Regions from separate parts of the Streptomyces sp. Root1310 genome, predicted to be linked through region 3. Evidence: riboswitches for the same ligand, from Rfam matches in the RefSeq annotation. Region 3 holds a riboswitch; each other region holds the start of a gene.
The links. Region 3 has a riboswitch for thiamine pyrophosphate ahead of ASD48_RS11635 (thiamine ABC transporter substrate-binding protein). Riboswitches for the same ligand answer to the same signal wherever they lie in the genome.

Region 1 (7,588 bases), on a different contig from region 3:
CCTCCCGTACCAGCCCGAGCAGCGCGACGGCGTCGTACGGCCGGACGCCGGGGGTGCGGGCGGTGGCCGACGCCACGAGCTCGTCCAGCTCGAAGGGCATCCCGGGGACGAGGGCCGACGGCGGCGGGACGTCCTCGTGCAGGTGCTTGTAGAGCACGATCGCGGGGGAGTCGCCGTCGTGAGGCTTCTCACCGGTGAGCATCTCGTAGAGCACCACCCCGCACGCGTACACGTCGACGCGGGGGTCGGCGGCGCCGGGCTGCTCGATCTGCTCGGGGGCGAGATAGGCGACGGTGCCGAGCACGGCTCCCGTGGTGCTGGTCACCGTGTCGACGGACCGGACCAGCCCGAAGTCCGCGACCTTGACCCGCCCGTCGTCCCCTATCAGCACGTTCTCGGGCTTCATGTCCCGGTGCACGAACCCGGCCCGGTGCGCGGCGCCGAGCGCGGCCAGCACGGGCTCCAGGATGTCGAGCGCGGCCCGTGGCTGGAGCGCCCCGCGCTCCCGCAGCACATCGCGCAGCGTGCATCCGGCGATGTACTCCATGGCGAGATAGACGTACGACCCGTCGGCACCCTGATCGAACACCTGAACGACATTCGGGTGGGCGAGCCGGGCGACCGACTTCGCCTCCCGGATGAACCGCTCGACGAACGCCCCGTCGGCGGCGAGCGCCGGGTGCATCACCTTGAGCGCGAGCACGCGGTCCAGGCGGGTGTCCACGGCCCGGTAGACCGTGGCCATACCGCCGACCGCGATCCGCGCCTCTACGCGATACCGGCCGTCGAGCAGCTGCCCGACCAGAGGGTCCTGAAGGGTCGTGTCCACGCAGGTGAGTCTACGAGCCGCCGCCGACACCTCCGCCGGTTCCACCGCGATCGCAGCGCGACTGGAGCCGTCCTGTGACGCAACCCACGCGTCCCGCGACTCCCGTGTCCGCAGACCGGACGGTAGCGCCGCGGAGGTCAGAACGCGGGGCGCTCGGGGTCCAGCACGGCCCGGCCCTCCAGGGGCGAGGACGCCTCCGCGAAGTAGCGGGGCGGGATCCGTCCGGCCAGCCGGGCCAGCCTCCCGGCCTCGACGCCGGCCCGCATGGCCGACGCCATCCGCTCGGGTTCCCGCGCCCGGGTCACCGCCGACGCCAGCATCACCCCCGCGCACCCCAGCTCCATCGCCAGCGCCACGTCCGAGGCGGTGCCCGCCCCGGCGTCCAGGATCACCGGCACGCGCGCGTGCTCGACGATCAGCTGGAAGTTGTGCGGGTTGCGGATGCCCAGCCCGGAGCCGATCGGCGAGCCGAGCGGCATCACCGCCGCGCACCCCACGTCCTCCAGCTTCCTGGCCAGCACCGGATCGTCGTTCGTGTACGGCAGCACCGTGAACCCGTCGTCCACCAGCGTCTCCGCCGCCTCCAGCAGCTCGATCGGGTCCGGCAGCAGCGTGCGCTCGTCGGCGATGACCTCCAGCTTGATCAGATCGGTGCCCAGCGCCTCCCGCGCCAGCCGGGCCGTCAGCACGGCCTCCCCGGCGGTGAAACAGCCCGCCGTGTTCGGCAGCACCCGGATGCCGAGCCGCTCCAGCACCGACAGCACGGAACCGTGCACCGAGGGGTCCACCCGGCGCATCGCGACCGTCGTCAGCTCGGTCCCGGACGCCACCAGCGCCCGCTCCAGCACCTCCAGACTGGGCGCACCCCCCGTGCCCATGATCAGACGGGACGAGAAGGACCTGCCGCCGAGGACGAAGGGATCGTCGGCCATGGCTCAGCCCCCCTGGACCGCGGTCAGGACTTCCACCCGGTCGCCGTCGCGCAGCGCCGTGGACGGCCACTGCGCGCGCGGGACCACGGTCTCGTTGAGCGCGGCGGCCACCCCGGAGGGCGCCGGCGTCAGGGACCGTACGACGCTGTCGAGGGCCGTGCCGGGAGCGAACGCGCGCCGCTCCCCGTTCACCGAGACATGCACGTGGGCGCCCTCCCGGGCGTTCTCCTGGGCGTTCATGCGGGCTGCTCCGAGAGTGCGGCGGCGCGGAAGCGCCGGGGCGTGAAGGGACGGGCCTCTTCCGGGAGCTCCCCGGTGGCCAGGGCGTGCGCCATCGCGTCACCCGTCACCGGCGTCAGCAGCACGCCGTTGCGGTAGTGGCCGGTGGCCAGCAGCAGTCCCGCCAGCTCCGTCGGCCCGAGCAGCGGCGCGTTGTCGGGGGACCCGGGCCGCAGCCCCGCGCGCGTCTCCGTCAGCGGCAGCTCGGTGATCCCCGGGACCAGCTCATGGGCGTCGCGCAGCAACTCGTACACGCCTCCCGCCGTCACCGTGGTGTCCCAGCCCAGCTCCTCGCTGGTGGCGCCCACGACCAGCTCGCCGTTCTCGCGGGGGACCAGGTAGACCTGGCTGCCGCGCACCACGGCCCGCACGGTCCGGCTCAGGAACGGCGCGTACCGCGGCGGCACGGTCAGCCGCAGCACCTGGCCCTTCACCGGCCGTACGGGCGGCAGCACGTCCTGCGGCACCCCCGCGAGCCGTCCGCTCAGGCTGCCGCCGGCGAGCACCACCTGCCCCGCCGCCAGGGCCGTACCGTCCCGGGTGACGACCCCCGTGGCGCACTCGCCCACGACGGACAGCCGCTCGGCCCGTACGCGGTGGAAGGACACCCCGGCCCGCTCGCACGCGGCCACCAGCGCCGCGGTCAGCCGCCGCGGGTCGATCTGGTGGTCGCCGTCGACCCGCAGTCCGCCGCGCACCCCGGGCGCCAGCAGCGGTTCCAGGCGCCGGCACTCCCGCCCGGACAGCCACTCCGACTCCAGCCCCGACTGCTGCTGGAGTGCGTGCAGCTCGCGCAGGTGGGCGCGGTCGTCGGAGTCCAGCGCGACCGCGAGCGTGCCGCAGCGCCGGTAGCCGAGGTCGTGCCCGGTCAGCTCCGTCAGCTCGGCCGCGAACTCCGGGTAGCGGCGGGCGGAGGCCAGGTTGAGGCCGAGCAGGGTCTGCTCGCCGTGGTGCAGTTCCGTGACCGCGGCCAGCATCCCGGCCGCCACCTGGGCGGCCCCGCCGCCCGGTGCCGGGTCGGCCACCGCCGTGGCGAAGCCGCGCTGCGCGGCCCGCCAGGCCGTGACCAGCCCGATGATCCCGCCCCCGATGACGAGGACGTCTGACGTACGTGGAGACGACATGGGCGTCCAGCCCCTCCCTTCGCCGGCATGACCCGGATCAGGTTCGACGGTCGGAGGCCGCCAGCCTCCCTCTCAGCCCGGTGCGTCCGGACTCCCGCGTGTGCTCTAGGTTGGCCACCCTAGCCCGTGGTCCGGCGCCTCTGTAAGGGAGCCTTTCGTCATGCCCCGCTCGTTGGACGGCCTCGTCCTCGCGCCCGTCGCCGACCAGGCCCCGGGCCAGGTCGGCACCCGCACCCGCTTCACCTACCACGAGCGCGGCGGCGCGATCTGGGCGGAGTACACGGGCGGTGACGTCGTACGCGGGCATCTGGTGGGTACCAGGGAAGGAGACCGGCTCGACTTCCGGTACGTACAGCTCAAGCACGACGGGACGACGTCCTCGGGGCACTGCGTCTCGACGGTCGTGGAGCTCGCGGACGGACGGGTGCGGCTCGAGGAGAGCTGGGCGTGGGAGTCGCAGGAGGGCAGCGGCACCAGCGTTGTGGAGCAGGTCACGACGCACGACGGCTGACTGACGATTCGTCAGCCGCCTAAGGTGATCAGGTGAGCGAGCAGAGGCAGGAACAAGGCGGTCCGTCCGGGCGGCGCGTGGTGGTCGTCGGCGCGGGCATGGCCGGGGTGCAGACCGCCGTGGCCCTGCGGGAACAGGGCTTCGACGGCACGGTGACACTGATCGGCGCGGAGCCCCACCAGCCCTACGACCGGCCCCCGCTGTCCAAGGCCGTCCTGCTCGGCAACGCCGAGGGCTCCGCCTTCGACGTCGACTTCGAGGGCCTGGGCATCGAGCTGGTGCTCGGCCGCGAGGTCAGCGGCCTTCGCCCCGCCGACCACGAGCTGGACACCGAGGCCGGGCCCGTCCCCTACGACGTCCTCGTCCTCGCCACCGGCGCCGAGCCGATCCGGCTGCCCGGTGCCGAGGGCGTGCCCGGCGTGCACCTGCTGCGCACCCTGGACGACGCCGAACGGCTGCGTCCCGTGCTCGCCCGGCAGCACGACATCGTGGTCGTCGGCGCCGGCTGGATCGGCGCCGAGTTCGCCACGGCCGCGCGGGAGGCAGGCTGCGAGGTCACCGTCGTCGAGGCCGCCGACCGGCCGCTGGCCGGGGCCCTGCCCGCCGAGGTCGCCGCCCCGATGGCCACCTGGTACGCCGACAGCGGCATCGAGCTGCGCACCCACGCGCGCGTGGAGCGCGTCGAGCCCGGCGCGGTCGTCCTGGACGACGGCACCCGGCTGCCCGCGGGCGCCGTCGTGGTGGGCATCGGCGCCCGCCCCGCCACCGCCTGGCTGGCGGGCTCGGGCGTCGCGCTCGGCGCCCACCGCGAGGTCGTGGCCGACGTCCATCTGCGGACCTCCGTGCCCGATGTGTACGCGGTCGGCGACTGCGCCTCCTTCCCCTCGGGGCGGTACGGCGAGCGGCTTCTCGTGCATCACTGGGACAACGCCCTCCAGGGACCGCGCACGGTCGCGGCGAACATCGTGGGCGCCGCCACCGACGAGCCCCTGGCCGTGTACGACCCGGTCCCGTACTTCTGGTCCGAGCAGTTCGGCCGCTTCGTCCAGTACGCCGGGCACCACGCCGCCGCCGACCACGTGCTGTGGCGCGGCGACCCGTCGGGACCGGCCTGGTCGGTGTGCTGGCTGCGCGACGACCGGCTGGTCGCCCTGCTGGCCGTGGGCCGGGCGCGCGACCTCGCCCAGGGCAAGCGGCTGATCCAGGCGGGCACGCCCATGAACCCACGGCTCCTCGCGGACCCGGCGAGGCCTCTGAAGGCCGCGACGGCGGCGGTCTGACCGCCTGGTTGGACCGGCCCGGTTTCCGACTGTCAGCGGCAGATGGCAGGCTTGTTCCCGTGACCGAGATTGACGCAAAGACCGATGCTCTCGTCCCCGCCTGGCTCACCGTGCCCGACATCGCGGAAATGATGGATGTCGACGTGATCCGCGTCCGACAGCTGATCAAGGACGGCCAGCTCATCGCCGTACGCCGAGGCGAGAACCGCGCGCTGCACATCCCCGCCGCCTTCATCGACGGGGACAAGGTGGTCAAGGGCCTGGTCGGGACCCTGACCCTGCTGCGGGACGACGGCTTCAAGGACGAAGAGATGCTCGAGTGGCTCTTCACCCCCGACCCGAGCCTGCCCGGCACCCCCGCGCAGGCCCTGAGTGAGAATCGCGGCACGGAGGTGAAGCGCCGCGCCCAGGCGCTCGCCGTCTGACCGCGTACGACGCGTACGAACCGACACGCACGGCGTACGGGGGCCGCTCGCTCCCGTACGCCACCGCCCTGGGGGGAATTCCGTATGTCCGACACCGCCCGCGCCGGCCTGGCCGACGCCCTGCTGTACCTCTGCACGGACGCCCGCACCCGCCAGGGCGACCTCCCGGAGTTCCTGGACTCGGTCCTCGCGGGCGGTGTCGACATCGTCCAGCTGCGTGACAAGGGCATCGAGGCGGCCGAGGAGCTGGAGCACCTCGAGGTGTTCGCCGACGCCTGCGCCCGCCACGGCAGGCTGCTCGCGGTCAACGACCGCGCGGACGTCGCGCACGCGGCCGCCGCCGACGTGCTCCACCTCGGCCAGGGCGACCTGCCGGTCCCCGCGGCCCGCGCGATCCTCGGCGAGGAGGTCCTCGTCGGCCGCTCCACGCACACGGAGGCGGAGGCCGGGGCCGCCGCCGTCCAGGAGGGTGTCGACTACTTCTGCACCGGCCCGTGCTGGCCCACCCCCACCAAGCCCGGCCGGCCCGCCCCCGGCCTCGACCTGGTGCGGCACACGGCCGCCCTGGGCACCGACCGCCCCTGGTTCGCCATCGGCGGCATCGACCTCGGCAACCTGGACGAGGTACTGGCGGCGGGCGCCCGCCGGGTCGTCGTCGTCCGGGCGATCACGGACGCGGACGACCCGGGTGCCGCGGCGGCGGAGTTCGCGAAGCGCCTGCGCGAGGCGTGACCCGCTCGGCCCCGGCCGGTGGTTCGGGCGCACGGCCGGCACGTCCGACACCTCTGACCGACACCTCTGACACGTCTGGTACGGCTGTCCCAAGGGGTGGACAACAAGTCGACAAAACGGGCAAATTTCCCGCATCGGGTTGGGGGACCGCCCACCCCTGGCTAACCTGCGGGTATGGCCCTAGGAACCGCATCCACCAGGACGGACCGCGCGCGCACCGTGCGCGACATCCTCGCGACCGGCAAGACGACGTACTCGTTCGAGTTCTACGCGCCGAAGACGCCCAAGGGTGAGCGGAGCCTGTGGAACGCGCTGCGCCGGGTCGAGGCGGTCGCCCCCGACTTCGTCTCGGTGACGTACGGCGCCGGCGGCTCCACCCGGGCGACCACGGTCAGGGAGACCCAGCAGATCGTCGTCGACACCACCCTCACGCCGGTCGCGCACCTCACCGCAGTGGACCACTCCATCGCCGAGCTGCGCAACATCATCGGCCAGTACGCCGACGCCGGGATCCGCAACATGCTCGCCGTGCGCGGCGACCCGCCCGGCGACCCCATGGGCGCGTGGGTACCGCACCCCCGGGGCCTCACGTACGCCGCCGAACTCGTCCGGCTCATCAAGGAGTCGGGCGACTTCTGCGTGGGTGTCGCCGCCTTCCCCGAGATGCACCCGCGCTCCGGCGACTGGGACACGGACGTCACGCACTTCGTCGACAAGTGCCGGGCCGGCGCCGACTACGCCATCACGCAGATGTTCTTCGAGCCCGAGTCCTATCTGCGGCTGCGCGACCGCGTCGAGGCGGCCGGCTGTGTGACTCCGGTCATCCCCGAGGTCCTGCCGGTGACGAGTGTGAAGATGCTGGAAAGCCTGCCCAAGCTCAGCAACGCCCACTTCCCGGCCGCCCTGAAAGAGCGGATCCTCACAGCCAAAGACGATCCGGCCGCTGTACGCTCCATTGGCATCGACTTCGCCACGGAGTTCTGCGCACGGCTGCTGGCCGAGGGAGTGCCCGGACTGCACTTCATCACGCTCAACAACTCCACGGCGACGCTGGAAATCTACGAGAACCTGGGCCTGCACCATCCGCCGCAGGCCTAGACCGGTCGCATTCACATACGACACACTGCGTAGCGGCCACTGGGAGAGGGGCGTACATGGGCTGGACGGTCCTCTACATCGCGTTTGGCTTTGTCGCGCTGTGGCTGCTCGGCGAGGTTCTGCTGCAGTACAAGGCGCGGCTGCGCTGGCGGTTGCTGGCCTTCGTCGGCTTCCTCGGCGTGGTCCTCGGTGTCCTGATCCCGTCGGTCGTCGTCATCGCGCTGGGCGCGGCCGCCTTCGCGGTCGGCCAGACCTATGTCACGCTCTCGTTCCGCCGCGGCTTCGCCGAGGGCTGGGCCTTCCGGCGCGGGGACGCGGACACGGACGGTGAGGGCGGGACCGTCACCAAGCGGCGCCGCGGCAAGGCCGAGCGCCAGG
Region 2 (7,588 bases), on a different contig from region 3:
CTGCCCGGTCGGCGGAGACCACCAGGGCCGCCAGCGCCGTCGTGACGGGCACGGAGGCGACCAGGCCGATCGAGCCCACCAGGGTGCGCACGATCTCCTCGGCGACCAGTTCGCTGTTGGCGACCGTGCCCACGCTGCTCTGCGCGATCGAGAAGAGCAGCAGCAGCGGCAGCGCGGCACCGGCGTAGGCGAGGACGAGCGTGTTGACCACGGACGCGATGTGGTCGCGGCCGATGCGGATGCCGGCCCGGTACAGGCCGCGCCAGCCCATCGCCGGGTTGGCCTCGTGCAGCTCCCAGACCGCCGAGGTCTGAGTCACCGTCACGTCGTCGAGGACGCCCAGCGAGCCGATGATGATGCCGGCCAGCAGCAGACCGCTCATGTCGATCGACGGGTACAGGCCGTGGATCAGGCCGGTGTTGTCGTCCGTGTTGCCGGTCAGCGCGGCCCAGTCGATGAACAGCGAGCCGAGGATGCCGATCAGCAGCAGAGAGATCAGCGTGCCGAGCACCGCGACGGAGGTGCGGGCCGAGAGCCCGTGACAGAGATACAGCGCGATCAGCATGATGGCGCTCGAACCCACCACCGCCACGACCAGCGGGTTCGACCCCTGGAGGATCGCGGGCAGCACGAAGAAGTTCAGCACCATGAAGCTGATGGCCAGCGCGACCAGCGCCATCACGCCCCGCAGCCGCCCGACGACCACGACGGCGACCGCGAAGATGATGGCCAGGACCGCCATGGGAATGCGGCGGTTCACATCGGTGACCGAGTACTGGAGGTCCTTCGGCGCGGAGGGCTCGTAGGCGACCACGACCTTCTCGCCCTGCTCCAACTGCCGTGACTGGTCGGGCTGGACGATCTCGGTGAACGTACGGCCCTTGTCGTCGCCGGTGTCCACCCGGATGGTGGCCCGCTTGCAGGTGCCGCCGGCCTGCTGCTGCGCGGAGGAGCCCTCGGCCGTGGAGGTGTCGCCGGTGGGGGTGTCGCCCGAGGCGTTCACCGAGGCACAGCTCAAGCTCACGACCTTGGTGACCGTGGCCTGTTGGGTCTGCCGGTCGAAGCCGACTCCCGTGCGTTCGTGCGCCGGGGCTCCGCCGGGCCACAGCACCACGAGCCCCACCAGTACCGCGGCTCCGAACGGGATGAGGATGGCAGCGATGACCTTGCGCAGATGCTGGGAGACGGGGGCGGCCGGGCCGTGACTGTGACTGTGGCCGTGCGCATGCCCGTGCCCGCCGCCGGAACCGGAGCCTGAACCGGAACCGTGCCCGTCACCCGGGCCATGGCCGTGTCCGCCGCCGTGGCCCCCGCCGGGACCGCTACCGGGGCCGCCGCCATGACCACCGTCGTGACTCTGCCCATGACCGTGGTCGCGGTCGAAGCCATATCCGTCACCGGGGCCGGGACCAGAGCCGGAACCAGAGCCGGGACCACGTGCAGGACGAGGGCCCGGGCCAGGACGAGGGCCGGAACCGTGGTCGGGGCCGTACTCCTGCCCGGGCCCGTACACCTGCCCGGGTACGGGTACGACGGGTACGTCCCCGTACCCGTCAGGCCCGTCGTACCCGCGACCGTTCCCGTATCCCTGGTCGTTCCCGGGCCCTTGCCCACCCTGGAATTCCTGCCCGCTCCGGTATCCCGGGCCGGTCCCGGGCCCTGGACCGTGTCCATGACCCCGGCCACTGCCCGCCCCCGGCTGCGCCTGAGACCCGGACCGCGTCCCGGACCCAGGCTGCGACCCTGGGCCTGAGCCGCGGCCTTCGACCGAGCCGGGTCCATGACCGCCAGGGGTTCCGACGCGTCTCAGCCCGCCGAGCCCGCCCGCGTATCCCGGCCCGTGGCCGGGACTGCGCGGATGATCGTGACCGTCGTTGAAGTCGCGGTCGCCTCTCGGGCCGGGGCCGGAACCGCTCCCAGAACCGCTTCCGGAGCCATTGCCGGAGCCATCGCCGGGGCGGCCGGCGGAGCCCGGTCGGCGGGGCGGCTCGGGCGGCGGATACGGGGGCTGGTGTGTCGTGGTCACCGACCGATCATCGCAAGAACGACCCGGGCCCCCTGTTCACCGCGCCAGAATTGACGCTAGCGTGGAGGCAACCTTTGCACACGCGGGAGCTCGGAGCACCGGGCTGAGAGGGCGCTGACCTCCGTCTTCGCGATGTTTCACGTGGAACGTCTCTCGATTCGAGTGATGTTTCACATGAAACATCGGCAGGCGGTAGCCGCTGCGTCGACCGCCGAACCTGTTACCGGGTAATGCCGGCGTAGGGAGTAGGTCTCATGACCAACAAGGACGCACGCACGCCTGCCTTCACGCAGAACGCGACCAGCGAAAGCACGGTCGACGGGAACGCCTCGGAGGCCGGGAAGTCCATCGGCTGGCACAAGGGGTACGTCGAGGGCACCCGCCCCGACCTACAGGTGCCGGTCCGTCAGGTGCATCTCACCAACGGGCAGTCGGTCAGCCTGTACGACACCTCCGGCCCGTACACCGATCCACTCGTCGAGACCGACGTCCGCAGGGGCCTGTCGCCGTTGCGCGAGAACTGGATCATCGCCCGGGGCGACACCGAGGAGTACGCGGGCCGGCCGGTCCGCCCCGAGGACGACGGCGTCAAGCACACCTCGCCCCGCGGCGGTCTGCGCAACCTCGACGCGGTCTTCCCGGGCCGTCCGCGCCTGCCACGCCGTGGCCGGGACGGCGAGGCGGTCACCCAGCTCGCGTACGCGCGCCGGGGAGAGGTCACACCCGAGATGGAGTTCGTGGCCATCCGGGAGAACGTCTCCCCCGAGGTGGTTCGCGAGGAGATCGCGGCGGGCCGGGCCGTGCTGCCGGCCAACGTCAACCACCCGGAGATCGAGCCGATGATCATCGGCAAGCGGTTCCTGGTGAAGGTCAACGCCAACATCGGCAACTCGGCGGTGACGTCCTCCATCGAGGAGGAGGTCGAGAAGATGACCTGGGCGACCCGCTGGGGCGCCGACACGGTCATGGACCTGTCGACCGGCCGCAACATCCACACCACCCGCGAGTGGGTGCTGCGCAACTCCCCCGTCCCGATCGGCACGGTGCCGCTCTACCAGGCGCTGGAGAAGGTCGACGGCCGCGCCGAGGAACTGACCTGGGAGATCTACAAGGACACCGTCATCGAGCAGGCCGAGCAGGGCGTGGACTACATGACGGTCCACGCCGGTGTCCGCCTGTCGTACGTCCCGCTCACCGCCAATCGCAAGACCGGCATCGTGTCCCGTGGCGGCTCGATCATGGCGGCCTGGTGCCTCGCGCACCACAAGGAGTCCTTCCTCTACGAGAACTTCGAGGAACTCTGCGAGATCCTCGCCGCCTACGACGTCACGTACTCGCTGGGCGACGGCCTGCGGCCGGGTTCCATCGCGGACGCCAACGACGCGGCGCAGTTCGCGGAGTTGCGGACACTCGGGGAGCTCAACCGGATCGCGAAGCGTTTCCATGTTCAGACGATGATCGAGGGCCCGGGCCATGTCCCGATGCACAAGATCAAGGAGAACATCGACCTTCAGCAGGAGATCTGTGATGAAGCTCCGTTCTATACGCTCGGCCCGCTGACGACGGACGTCGCGCCGGCGTACGACCACATCACCTCCGGCATCGGTGCCGCGATGATCGCCTGGTGGGGCACGGCCATGCTCTGCTATGTCACGCCCAAGGAACATCTGGGCCTGCCCAACCGTGACGACGTGAAGACCGGCGTCATCACGTACAAGATCGCCGCCCACGCAGCCGACCTCGCCAAGGGGCATCCCGGTGCGCAGGAATGGGACGACGCCCTGTCCGACGCCCGCTTCGAGTTCCGCTGGGAGGACCAGTTCAACCTGGCCCTCGATCCGGACACGGCACGGGAGTTCCACGACGAGACACTCCCGGCGGAGCCGGCGAAGACGGCGCACTTCTGCTCGATGTGCGGGCCGAAGTTCTGCTCGATGAAGATCAGCCAGAGCATCAACGAGCGGTTCGGTGCCGGGGCGGCCGACGGGGCCTCGGCGGAGGAGATCGCCGAGGGCATGCTGGAGAAGTCGAAGGAGTTCGCGGCGAGCGGGAACCGGGTGTACCTGCCGCTGGCCGACTGACGTAGCGGACCGGCGCTGTCCCTTGTGGTCCGACTTCCGGGGGCGGCGCTGCGTCCCGACGGCACGCTCCTGGCGGTCGCCCAGGAGGAAATGATCGCGCTCGTTCGGTTGCCCCGGGGCGCCGGCTCGGCAGACTTGCCTCCATGACAGCGAGATCCCTGAGCAAGGGTGCCAATCTGCCGGTCGACGTGCCGGACGTACGGGTCGAACTCCGCTGGGCCGAAGGGGCCGGTGGGCCGGACATCGATGCCTCGGCCTTGCTGCTGGCGCAGGACGGGCGGGTGCGTGACGACAGGGACTTCGTCTTCTACAACCAGCCGCTGCACGCGTCCGGCGCCGTGCGGCACCTCGGCAAGCGGCGCGAAGCCGGTGTCTGGACCGACACCGTCCAGGTCGACCTCCGCTCACTGGAGGGCGCCATCACGCGTGTGGTGCTGTGCGCGTCGGCCGACGGGGGCACGTTCGGCCAGGTGACCGGCCTGACGTTGAGACTTCTCGGTGGGGACGGGAGCTCCGAAGTGGCCCGCTTCGAGATGCAGGCCGACACGGAGACGGCGTTCATCGCCGGTGAGCTGTACCTGCGCGAGGGCCGCTGGAAGTTCCGGGCGGTCGGGCAGGGGTACGCCTCCGGGCTCGCGGGGGTGGCCACGGACTTCGGGATCACGGTCGACGACGAGCCGGAGCAGGCGGTCACCCCACCGAGCCGTTCGGCGGCGACCCCTCCGCACCGCCCGGCGGTCACCCCATCCGCCGCTGCCTCACCTGCGGTCACCCCACGGCCCACCACCCCACCCGTATCCGCCCCACCCGCGCCCGCGCCCACGCCACCGACAACCGCCCCGCCGTCGGGCCCCCGTCTGACCAAGGGGGAGGAGCGGCTTCCCGTCGACATGCGGAAGCGGCTGTCGCTGCGCAAGGAGCAGGTCGCGGTCAGCCTGAGCAAGCGAGGGGCGGTGGGGATCAGCGCGCGGGTCGTGCTCGTCCTCGATGCCTCCGGGTCCATGGCGTTCCTGTACTCACGCGGTGTGGTGGCGGACGTCGTGGAGCGCATGGCCGCGGTGGCGGCAGAACTCGACGACGATGGCGAGATGCAGGCCTGGACCTTCGCCAGCGATGCCGCCCGGCTTCCCGACCTGCGGTTGGGTGAGCTCCCCGAGTGGCTGCGACTGCATGTGCGGGTGGGCGAGATCAGTCTGTTCCGGCGGAGCAGGAAGCCGCGCAAGGGGATGGAGCCGGGGCAGGTCGACATGCGCTCGGTCGGCATCCAGAACGAGGAACAGAAGGCGATTGCCCAGGTCAGGTCGTATGTCCGGGAGAATCCGGCGGCCGCCCCGACCTTGGTGCTGTTCTTCTCCGACGGAGGGGTCTACCGCGACGCGGCGATCGAGCAGGAGCTGCGGGCGGCGGTCGAGGAGCCGATCTTCTGGCAGTTCGTGGGGCTCGGCCGGTCCAACTACGGCGTCCTGGAGCGGTTCGACACGCTGCCCGGACGCCGTGTCGACAACGTGGGCTTCTTCTCCGTGGACGACATCAGCACCCTTCCGGACCAAGAGCTCTACGACCGGCTGCTGTCCGAGTTCCCCAGCTGGATCACCGCAGCCGGCCGGGCGGGCATTCTCTGACCGGATGCGCGGATGCGCCGATGCGCCGACGCCTGGACGTACGACTCCGGGATGCCGCGCCGGTGACACCGAGCCGCACGGGGCAGCGCCGAGCACCGCAGGGCAGCACCGAACCGCGGGGCGGCTCTCCGTCAGAGCCGTCGGGCGTCGGGCGTCCGGCGCCCGGCGTACGGCTTGCGCTCCCCTCGGCGGGGTCGGCGGGGGCGCAAGCCGAGTGCCTATTCCGGCTGGTGTTCCGGGCCGCCGAAGTCCGGGCTGCTGTAGTCCGGGCTGCTGAAGCTCGGGCGCGGGCCGGTCGAGCGGCCGTCGTCCGGGCTGCTGAAGCCCGGACGGTCGTAGCCGATCTTCGGGAAGCGGCTGGTGGGGGCCGGTGGCGCCGGGTCGGTGTGCAGGGCGGCTGCCGTGCCGGGATCGGCGAGGGCCTCCCGGAGGAACGGCAGGATGCCGCGTTCCAGCAGGGCGTCTCGCCAGGCTTCCTTGGCCTGGTCGACCTCCCGGCTCAGTTCGCCGTACGGTCCGGCCTCCAGGGAAGGACGGTTGCGCAGGGCGGTGAGCAGCAGCGCGACGGTGGCGACGAGGATCGCGGCCACGGCCACGGCCCCGAACGTCCAGCCGGCGGCGACCATCGTCCGGGCGAACGCCTGCTCGGGGTCCAGCGCCCTGAGGAGGTAGCCGACGAGCAGGAAGATCACCGCGGCGGTCCCGGCGAGGACGGGGGTGAGGACGGCGGCGACGGCGCCCGCCCCGGCGGCTTCGGCGGCCTGCGCCGCCTCCCCCATCGTGGTGGCGAGCCCCATCGCGGCCACGCCCGGTTCCGCGGAGACGGTCTCGGACGGGGACGACGGGGTGGACGGCGCGGGGTGGCGCAGCTCCTCGCGGACCTTCACGTAGTGCTGGTACTCGGCCGCCGCGGCCACCGTGATGAGTGCGGAGGCGTTGAGTGCCATGGTGCGCAGCTGTTCGGGGTTGAGCCGCTGTCCCACTGCGGCCAGTTCCGGGTGGTGTGGGGCGGAGCGCAGCGCCTCGTCGAGGATCCGCTCGTACTCCTGGCGGTCCTCGCTGTTCAGGTGCTGCGGAACGCTGTTCATCTGCATCCCCCGATGCTCCGTAGGGCTTGGGGCTCGCATGCCAACGAGCCGTCGGGCAGAAACGGAGGGGAGCCTGCTACGGATAACCCGATGGTAGAGCGGTGACGGCATGAGGTGACAGGGGGTTTGCCGAAATTGGCCCCTGGCCTGCGATGTCGCCGACGGCTCCACAGTGGGGTACTTCTGCCCCGGGAACTGCCCCGGGAATACTCAGTTTTCCAGGGGCAGTTGCTGGACCAGCAGTTTTCCGGCCATCGTCACGCCGCCGTCCATCGCGATGGCCAGCCCGTCGGCGTAGACGTGCGGTCCCTCGACGTGCGGACCGCCGTTGTCCTCGCCTTCCTCGGAGCCGACTTCGCCCAGCAGGTAGGGAATCGGGCTGTGGCCGTGAACGATGCGGGTGCCGCCGTACGTATCGAGCAGGGAGCGTACGGCGTCGGCGCCGCCCTCGTCGCGGAAGGAGAAGCGCTTGGTGAACTTGCGGAACAGATCCCACACCTCGTCCGCGTCGTTGCGCGTGATCGTCTCGCGGACGGTGTCGTTGACCGCCTCGATCGAGTCGCCGTAGTCGAGGTAGGCGGTGGTGTCGGAGTGCACGAGCAGGTGGCCGTCGACCTCCTCGACCGCGTCGAGGCGGGCCATCCACTGGAGATGGTGATCCTGGAGACGGTCCATGTCGTACTTCTGACCGCCGTTGAGCAGCCAGGCCGCCTGGAAGGTGGCCGTGCCCGCGCCGGAGTTGACGGGCGTGTCGCCGAAGCGCTTGGCACC
Region 3 (7,588 bases):
CACCCTGATCGTGGCCGAACTGGCGGCCCTCCCGCTGATCCGCTGAGCCCGCGCACAAAAAGATCCCCGCTCCGCGATGAGTTCCGCGTGGCCCCTCGGTCTACCCCACCGAACGCCACACACCAGCACCGCGAATCCCCTGGGAGAGACCCGATGACCACCCCGGCCTACCAGCAGATGATCTTCGTGAACCTGCCCGTGAACGACCTCGGGGCCTCGAAGAAGTTCTTCACGGAGCTCGGCTACACGATCAACCCGCAGTTCAGCGACGACAACGCGGCCTCCGTGGTGATCAGCGACACGATCGTCGCGATGCTGCTCACCAAGCCGTTCTACTCGACCTTCACCAAGAAGGAGATCGCGGACACCTCCAGGACCAGCGAGGTCCTGATCGCCCTGAGCGCCCAGAGCCGGGAGAAGGTCGACGAACTCGTCGACCGGGCGCTCGCGCTGGGCGGTTCGCCGAGCGGCGAGACGCAGGACATGGGTTTCATGTACGGCCGTTCGTTCGACGACCTCGACGGCCACACCTGGGAGGTCGTGTGGATGGACCCGTCGGCCGTCGGGAGCTGACCCGCCGCCCGTCCGGCGCTGCCTAGCATGGGCGGGTGCATCCGACGACACCCGCCCAGCCGTACGACGGCTCCCACGACCGTGAGATCGAGTCCCTCGCCGAGTTCGACGAGGTGGTCGCCACCCACGGCACGCTCTCCCACTTCCGCGTCCAGTCCGTCGACCTGACGGCCCGTACGGACGCCCTGCTCGCCCTGGACACCTCGGGCGCCGTCTTCCTCGGCTGCCCGATGGAGCCGGCGGCGGCCACCAAGTCCCGCGCCTCCGGCGCCCTGGTCTTCCCGCCCGTACCGGGTCTGTCCTTCGACCCGTACCGCGGATTCGTGTACTCCCCCGACGAGTTGTTCGCGTCCCTGGACGAGGGCTACGAGGCGACCCCGGACGCCCTCACGTACGCCTGGTTCCAGCGCACGAAGGCGGACGGCGACATATTCGGCTCGATGCTCCGCTCGATCCACGACGACGCCGTCTCCGACGCGCTCGACGAACTCCTCGTCGGGGAGCGCGTGGTGGGTGTCATGGGCGGCCACGCCATGGCGCGCGGCACGGAGGCCTACGCCGGCGCGGCCCGGCTCGGCCGTGAACTCGCCCGGTCCGGACTCATGGTGGCGACCGGTGGCGGACCGGGAGCGATGGAGGCGGCGAACCTCGGCGCGTACGCGGCCCCCTTCGACGGCGCGATGCTCACGGACGCGCTCCGACTCCTCGCCAAGGCACCGAAGTTCACGCCCTCGATCACCGACTGGGCGACGGCGGCCTTCGAGGTGCGGGCCACCTGGCCGGGCGGCGGCCCCTCGGTGGGCATCCCCACCTGGTTCTACGGCCATGAGCCGCCGAACCCGTTCGCCGCGCACCTCGCCAAGTACTTCTCCAACGCGACCCGCGAGGACGGCCTGTTGGCCCGCTGCACCGCGGGGGTGGTGTTCCTGCCGGGCGCCGCCGGGACCGTACAGGAGATCTTCGACAACGCGACGCCCAACTACTACGGGTCGCGGGGCGAGCCGACGCCGATGGTGCTCGTGGACCGGGAGCACTGGACCCAACGGCTGCCCGCCTGGCCGCTCTTGCGGTCACTCGCCCGGGAGCGGTCGATGGAGTCCCGTATCGCCCTCGTTGACCGGATCGAGGAGGCTCCGGAGGCGTTGAAACGTCTCGGTGGTTAATAAGCGGGCAAAGCCAGCCGCTCCAAGGCGTCCCCGCATTGACACTTCTTATGGAACGCTTATAGACCTGTGAGTCTGCTGGGGATGGTGACGCACTCGGCTCACCGGGGGCGCCATCTTCCCCTCCACCCCCCGCAGTTGCGCTTCCCGTAAAGGACAAACGTGTCCCTTTCCCGTCGTACCGCCGCCCGTTCGGTGCGCATGCTCGGTGTCACCGCCGCCTCCGCCGCCCTGGCACTCAGCGCCGCCGGCACCGCGCTGGCCTGCGACATCACCGAGTTCTCCGCCACTGCCGTCTGTGACGGCGCCAAGGGCGCCATCACGGTCACCGACAAGGACCCCACGCGCGTCCCGGCCGAGATCACCGTCTTCCTCGAGAACAACGGCGGCGACCTGAGGCAGGTCGGCGTGGCCCAGACCGTCAAGGGTTCGGCCGCCGGCGTGACCGTCTCCTTCGCCGAGGCCTGGGAGCCGAACGCCGAGTACCGGATCCACGTCAAGGCCGTCAAGGGCAAGAAGATCCTGGTCGACAAGGACATTCCGGGGAACCTGACCACCCCGTCCAAGGCCTGCGAGGCCGACGACACGTCCACCCCGTCCACCACCCCCTCCACCACCCCGTCCTCGACGCCGTCGGACAGCACGACCTCGGCGCCGCCGGCCGAGACGGCCACCCCGTCCCCGTCCGCCCCGGCGAGCGACAGCGCCGCGCCCGCGCCCTCCGCGAGCAACGCCCCGTCGGCCGCGGCCCAGGAGTCCAACCTGGCCGAGACCGGCGCAAGCTCCAACACCGGTCTGATCGTCGGCATCGCGGCGGTCCTGGTCGCCGTCGGCGGTGGAGCGGTGTTCTTCGGGATGCGGCGCCGCGGGTCGAGCAACCGCTGACCCGCACGACCGGCCGACCAGCCGGACGCACCTGAGCGGCCCGCCCCTGTCTCCGGGGGCGGGCCGCTCGCATGTCCCGCCCCCCGCGGGGATGGGCCGGTCAGTCCAGTACGACGGTCTCGGTCGCGTCGAAGGACACTCCCACCACGCCCCCGACCTCCGGCGCGTCCCGCAGCGTGCACGCCGCTTCAAGCCTCGGTGCGCCCTCCGGCTGGAGGTGCACGGCGACATGGGTGCCGCGGAAGGTACGGGCGGCGACCGTGCAGCGCAAACCCTCTTCCGCGCCCACCAGGCGCACACCGGCGGGCCGGACGAGCAGCGTGCGCGCTCCCTGCGCCGACCCGGCCGGCACCGGCACCTTGCCCCACGGCGTGACCGCGGTCTCCTCCGTGACGGTCGCCTCCGCCAGGTTGTCGAAGCCGAGGAAACGCGCCACGAACGCGTCCGCCGGCCGCTGCCACACCTCGAGAGGCGTACCGGACTGGGCGATCCGCCCGTCCCGCATCACCACGACCCGGTCGGCGAGCGCGAACGCCTCACCCTGGTCGTGCGTGACCGCGAGCACGGTCGTCCCCAACCGGCCGAACAGTTCCCGCAGCTCGACGACGAGTCGCTCCCGCAGCGACCGGTCGAGCTGGCCGAGCGGCTCGTCGAGCATCAGCAGCCGCGGCCGCGGCGCGAGGGCCCGGGCCAGCGCCACCCGCTGCTGCTCGCCACCGGAGAGCGAGGCCACCGCCCGGCCCGCCGCACCCGGAAGCCCGACCAGTTCGAGCAACTCCGCCACCCGCTCGCCCTGCCGGACCCTGGGCATGCCGTGCATCCGCAGCCCGAAGGCGACATTGCCGCCCACGTCCCGCTGCGGGAACAGCTGATGGTCCTGGAACATCAGGCCGAGCTCCCGCTTGTGCGCGGGCACCCCCGTCCGATCCCGTCCGCCGAGCAGCACCCGCCCGGCGTCCAGCGGTTGGAGCCCGGCCACCGCCCGCAGCAGCGTCGACTTGCCGCTGCCGCTCGGCCCCAGCACACACACCACCTCGTGCTCGGCCACCGCGAGATCGACGGCGTCGAGCACGGGCCGCCCACCGAACCGCACGGTGGCGCGCTCCAGTTCCAGCAGCATCTACAACTCCCCCGTCCGGTCGGTCCGCAGTCGCTCCAGCACCAGCAGCGCCACCACGCACACCACCATCAGAATCGTCGAAAGGGCCATCGCCTGGCCGTAGTTCAGCTCACCGGCCCGCCCCAGCAACCGCGCCACGGCGACCGGCAGCGTCGGGTTGTCGGGCCGCGCGATGAACACCGTCGCCCCGAACTCCCCGAGCGACACCGCGAAGGCGAACCCGGCCGCGACGAGCAGCGCCCGCCACACCATCGGCAGGTCGACCTCCCGCCACACCCGCCACGGCGACGCGCCGAGCACGGCCGCCGCCTCACGCAGCCGCTGGTCCACCGCCCGCAGCACCGGCAGCATGGTCCGTACGACGAAGGGGACACCGACCAGCGCCTGCGCGAGCGGCACCAGGATCCACGTACCGCGCAGGTCCAGCGGAGGCTCGTCGAGCGCGATCAGGAACCCGAAGCCGACGGTCACCGCGGAGACGCCCAGCGGCAGCATCAGCAGCGCGTCGAAGCCGCGGACCAGCCGTCCGGCGTCCCGCCGGGTGAGCGCGGCCGCGGCGAGCCCGCCGACGGCCACGGCGATCGCGGTCGCGGTGACGGCGTACTGCAGCGAGTTGCCGATCGCGTCGATCGGCGGGACCAGGAAGACATTGCCGTCCTCACTGGTCAACGCCCGGTAGTAAGCGAAGCCGGGCGCGTCGAGCGAGCGCTGCGCCAGCACCGCCAGCGGCAGCACCAGCAGCACGGCGATCGTGCCGAGCACTCCGGCGAGCAGCGCCCACTGCCCGGCGCCGCGTGGCCGCCGCGCCGTGACCGACGCGTCCACCAGCCGCAACGCGGTCTCCCGCCTCCGCACGGTTGCGGCGTGCACCGCGAGGATCGCGCCGACGGCCAGGAACTGGACGATCGTGAGCACGGCGGCCGTGGACAGGTCGAAGATCTCGGAGGTCTGCCGGTAGATCTCCACCTCGAGGGTGGAGAAGGTGGGGCCGCCGAGGATCTGCACCACGCCGAAAGAGGTGAAGGTGAAGAGGAAGACCATCAGCGCGGCGGCGGCGACGGCCGGCCCCAGGGCGGGCAGGGTGACCGTGCGCCACGCCGTCAGGCGGGACGCGCCGAGCATCCGCGCCGCCTCCTCCTGCCGCGGGTCGAGCTGCGACCACAACCCGCCCACCGTCCGTACGACGACCGCGTAGTTGAAGAACACGTGCGCCAGCAGGATCGCCCACACCGTGGTGTCCAGCCGTACGCCCCACAGGTCGTCGAGCAGTCCGCCGCGCCCGACGAGCGCCAGGAACGCGGTGCCGACGACGACCGTCGGCAGCACGAACGGGACGGTGACGACGGCGCGCAGCACCTGCTTGCCCGGGAACTCCAGGCGGGCGAAGACATACGCGGCGGGCAGCGCGACCAGGAGCGTGAGCACGGTGGAGGCCAGCGCCTGCCAGGTGGTGAACCACAGGACGTGCCGGATGTCGGACTGCGCGAGCACGTCCCACAGCCGCCCGAAGCGCCAGCCCCCGTCGGAGCCGAGCCCCCGGGCGACGATCGCGGCCACCGGGTAGGCGAAGAAGACCGCGAAGAACGCGACGGGCACGGCCATGAGCCCGAGCCGCGCCGCGTTCCCCGCGCGGGCCGTGCGCCCGGTCACTTCAGTACGAGCGAGGTCCATGACTTGACCCAGTCGTCACGGTTGTCGGCGATCTTCGCCGGGTCCAGGGTCTCGGGGTCCTTCGCCTGCGGGCCGTACTGCGTGAACTCCGCCGGGACCGCGGCCCCCTTCCGCACCGGGTAGACGAACATGTTGAGCGGCATGTCCTGCTGGAACTCCGCGGTGAGCAGGAAGTCGAGGAGTGCCTTGCCGCCCTCGGGGTTGGCGGCGTTGCTGAGCAGGCCCGCGTACTCGACCTGACGGAAACAGGTGCCGGTGGAGACGCCGGTCGGGGCCGTGGCCGGCTTCGGATCTCCGTAGATGACCTCGGCGGGCGGCGAGGAGGCGTACGAGACGACGAGCGGCCGGTCGGCCCCCGCCTTCTTCCCGCCCGCGGAGCCGGAGAACTCCTCGTTGTAGGCCTGCTCCCAGCCGTCGACCACCTTCACGCCGTTGGCCTTCAGCTTCTTCCAGTAGTCGGCCCAGCCCTCGTCGCCGTACTTCGCGGCGGTCCCGAGGAGGAATCCCAGCCCCGGGGAGGAGGTGGCGGCGTTCTCGGTGACCAGCAGGTCCTTGTACGCGGGCTTCAGCAGGTCGTCGAAGGAGGCGGGCGGGGTCAGCTTGTGCGCGCTGAAGTACGCCTTGTCGTAGTTGACGCAGATGTCACCGGTGTCGACGGGCGTGACCCGGTGCTTCTTCTGGTCGGCCCGGTACGCGGGCAGGACCTGGTCCGCGCCCTTCGCCTCGTACGACTGGAACAGCCCGTTGTCGAGGGCGCGCGACAGCAGCGTGTTGTCGACGCCGAAGAAGACGTCGCCCTGCGGGTTGTCCTTGGTGAGGACGGCCTTGTTGACGGCCTGCCCGGCGTCGCCGTCCTTGAGGACCTTCACCCGGTAGCCGGACTTCCTCTCGAAGTCCGCGAGCACGTTCTTGGAGACGGCCCACGAGTCGTGGCTGACGAGGGTGACGGTCTTGGACTTCGCCGCCGAACCGTCGTCGTCCGACGATCCGCAGGCGGACAGCGTGACGAGGCCGAGGCCGACGGCCGCGGCCACGAACGTCCTGGTGTGCACTGGATTTCCTCCTGGGTTGACCAGGAAGAGACGCGGCCCTGCCCGGGTACCCGCGGAAGGTTCCGCCGGCACCCGGGCAGGGCGCAACAGCTTGAGTGATGACCGAACTTCCTACCCAGAATGACCTGGGCAAGGTTCAGAGGGTCTGCGGACTCTCCCGCACTCTCAGCGCTGTGGCGCTCCCCTGTCGGAATATGAAGATGTACTGATACCGAGGTCAGACTACCGCTCGGTGGCCGCGAGCTGACCGCACGCCCCGTCGATCTCCTGACCACGGGTGTCCCGCACCGTGACGGGCACCCCGTGCGCGGCGATCGCCTCGACGAAGGCCTTCTCGTCCTCGGGCCGCGACGCCGTCCACTTCGAGCCCGGGGTCGGGTTGAGCGGGATGAGGTTGACGTGCACGGGCTTGCCGCGCAGCAGCCTCCCCAGCCGGTCACCACGCCAGGCCTGGTCGTTGATGTCGCGGATCAGCGCGTACTCGATGGACAGCCGGCGCCCGGACCGCTCGGTGTACTCGAACCCGGCGTCCAGCACCTCGCGCACCTTCCACCGTGTGTTCACGGGGACGAGGGTGTCGCGCAGCTCGTCGTCCGGCGCGTGCAGGGAGATCGCGAGCCGGCACTTGAAGCCCTCGTCGGAGAACCGGTGGATGGCCGGCACCAGCCCGACCGTCGACACGGTGATGCCCCGCTGCGAGATCCCGAGCCCGTCCGGAGCCGGGTCGGTGAGCGCGCGGATGGCACCGACGACCCGCTTGTAGTTGGCGAGCGGCTCGCCCATCCCCATGAAGACGATGTTGGAGAGCCGGGCAGGCCCCCCGGGCACGTCCCCGTCCCGCAGCGCCCGCATCCCGTCGACGATCTGGTGCACGATCTCGGCGGTGGACAGATTGCGGTCGAGTCCCGCCTGCCCGGTCGCGCAGAACGGGCAGTTCATCCCGCACCCGGCCTGCGAACTGATGCACATCGTCACCCGGTCCGGGTAGCGCATCAGCACCGACTCCACGAGCGTGCCGTCGAACAGCCGCCACAGGGTCTTGCGGGTGGTCCCCTGGTCCGTCGACAGGTGCCGCACGACCGACATCAGGTCCGGCAGCAGCGCCTCACGCAGCTTCTCGCGTG

Region 1: it holds a riboswitch for thiamine pyrophosphate, as region 3 does, so the genes downstream of both, thiO (glycine oxidase ThiO) here and ASD48_RS11635 (thiamine ABC transporter substrate-binding protein) in region 3, are expected to answer to the same signal.
Region 2: it holds a riboswitch for thiamine pyrophosphate, as region 3 does, so the genes downstream of both, thiC (phosphomethylpyrimidine synthase ThiC) here and ASD48_RS11635 (thiamine ABC transporter substrate-binding protein) in region 3, are expected to answer to the same signal.

Annotation. Positions count from the first base shown of each region.
Region 1 covers NZ_LMEQ01000001.1:410,054-417,641, reverse strand. The annotation lists gene pknB (Stk1 family PASTA domain-containing Ser/Thr kinase) at 1-829, opposite strand, end outside; gene ASD48_RS01910 (thiazole synthase) at 967-1,761, opposite strand; gene thiS (sulfur carrier protein ThiS) at 1,765-1,965, opposite strand; gene thiO (glycine oxidase ThiO) at 1,998-3,164, opposite strand; TPP riboswitch at 3,162-3,272, opposite strand; gene ASD48_RS01895 (hypothetical protein) at 3,325-3,675, shown strand; gene ASD48_RS01890 (FAD-dependent oxidoreductase) at 3,708-4,955, shown strand; gene ASD48_RS01885 (Rv2175c family DNA-binding protein) at 5,015-5,380, shown strand; gene thiE (thiamine phosphate synthase) at 5,465-6,112, shown strand; gene metF (methylenetetrahydrofolate reductase [NAD(P)H]) at 6,287-7,210, shown strand; gene ASD48_RS01870 (hypothetical protein) at 7,267-7,588, shown strand, end outside.
Region 2 covers NZ_LMEQ01000033.1:291,009-298,596, forward strand. The annotation lists gene ASD48_RS37505 (YibE/F family protein) at 1-1,513, opposite strand, end outside; TPP riboswitch at 2,099-2,288, shown strand; gene thiC (phosphomethylpyrimidine synthase ThiC) at 2,281-4,107, shown strand; gene ASD48_RS37515 (VWA domain-containing protein) at 4,251-5,729, shown strand; gene ASD48_RS37520 (hypothetical protein) at 5,948-6,823, opposite strand; gene ASD48_RS37525 (metallophosphoesterase) at 7,028-7,588, opposite strand, start outside.
Region 3 covers NZ_LMEQ01000003.1:129,679-137,266, forward strand. The annotation lists gene ASD48_RS11605 (hypothetical protein) at 1-46, shown strand, start outside; gene ASD48_RS11610 (VOC family protein) at 154-573, shown strand; gene ASD48_RS11615 (LOG family protein) at 609-1,736, shown strand; gene ASD48_RS11620 (LAETG motif-containing sortase-dependent surface protein) at 1,899-2,621, shown strand; gene ASD48_RS11625 (ABC transporter ATP-binding protein) at 2,722-3,741, opposite strand; gene ASD48_RS11630 (iron ABC transporter permease) at 3,742-5,412, opposite strand; gene ASD48_RS11635 (thiamine ABC transporter substrate-binding protein) at 5,388-6,464, opposite strand; TPP riboswitch at 6,555-6,660, opposite strand; gene rlmN (23S rRNA (adenine(2503)-C(2))-methyltransferase RlmN) at 6,687-7,588, opposite strand, start outside.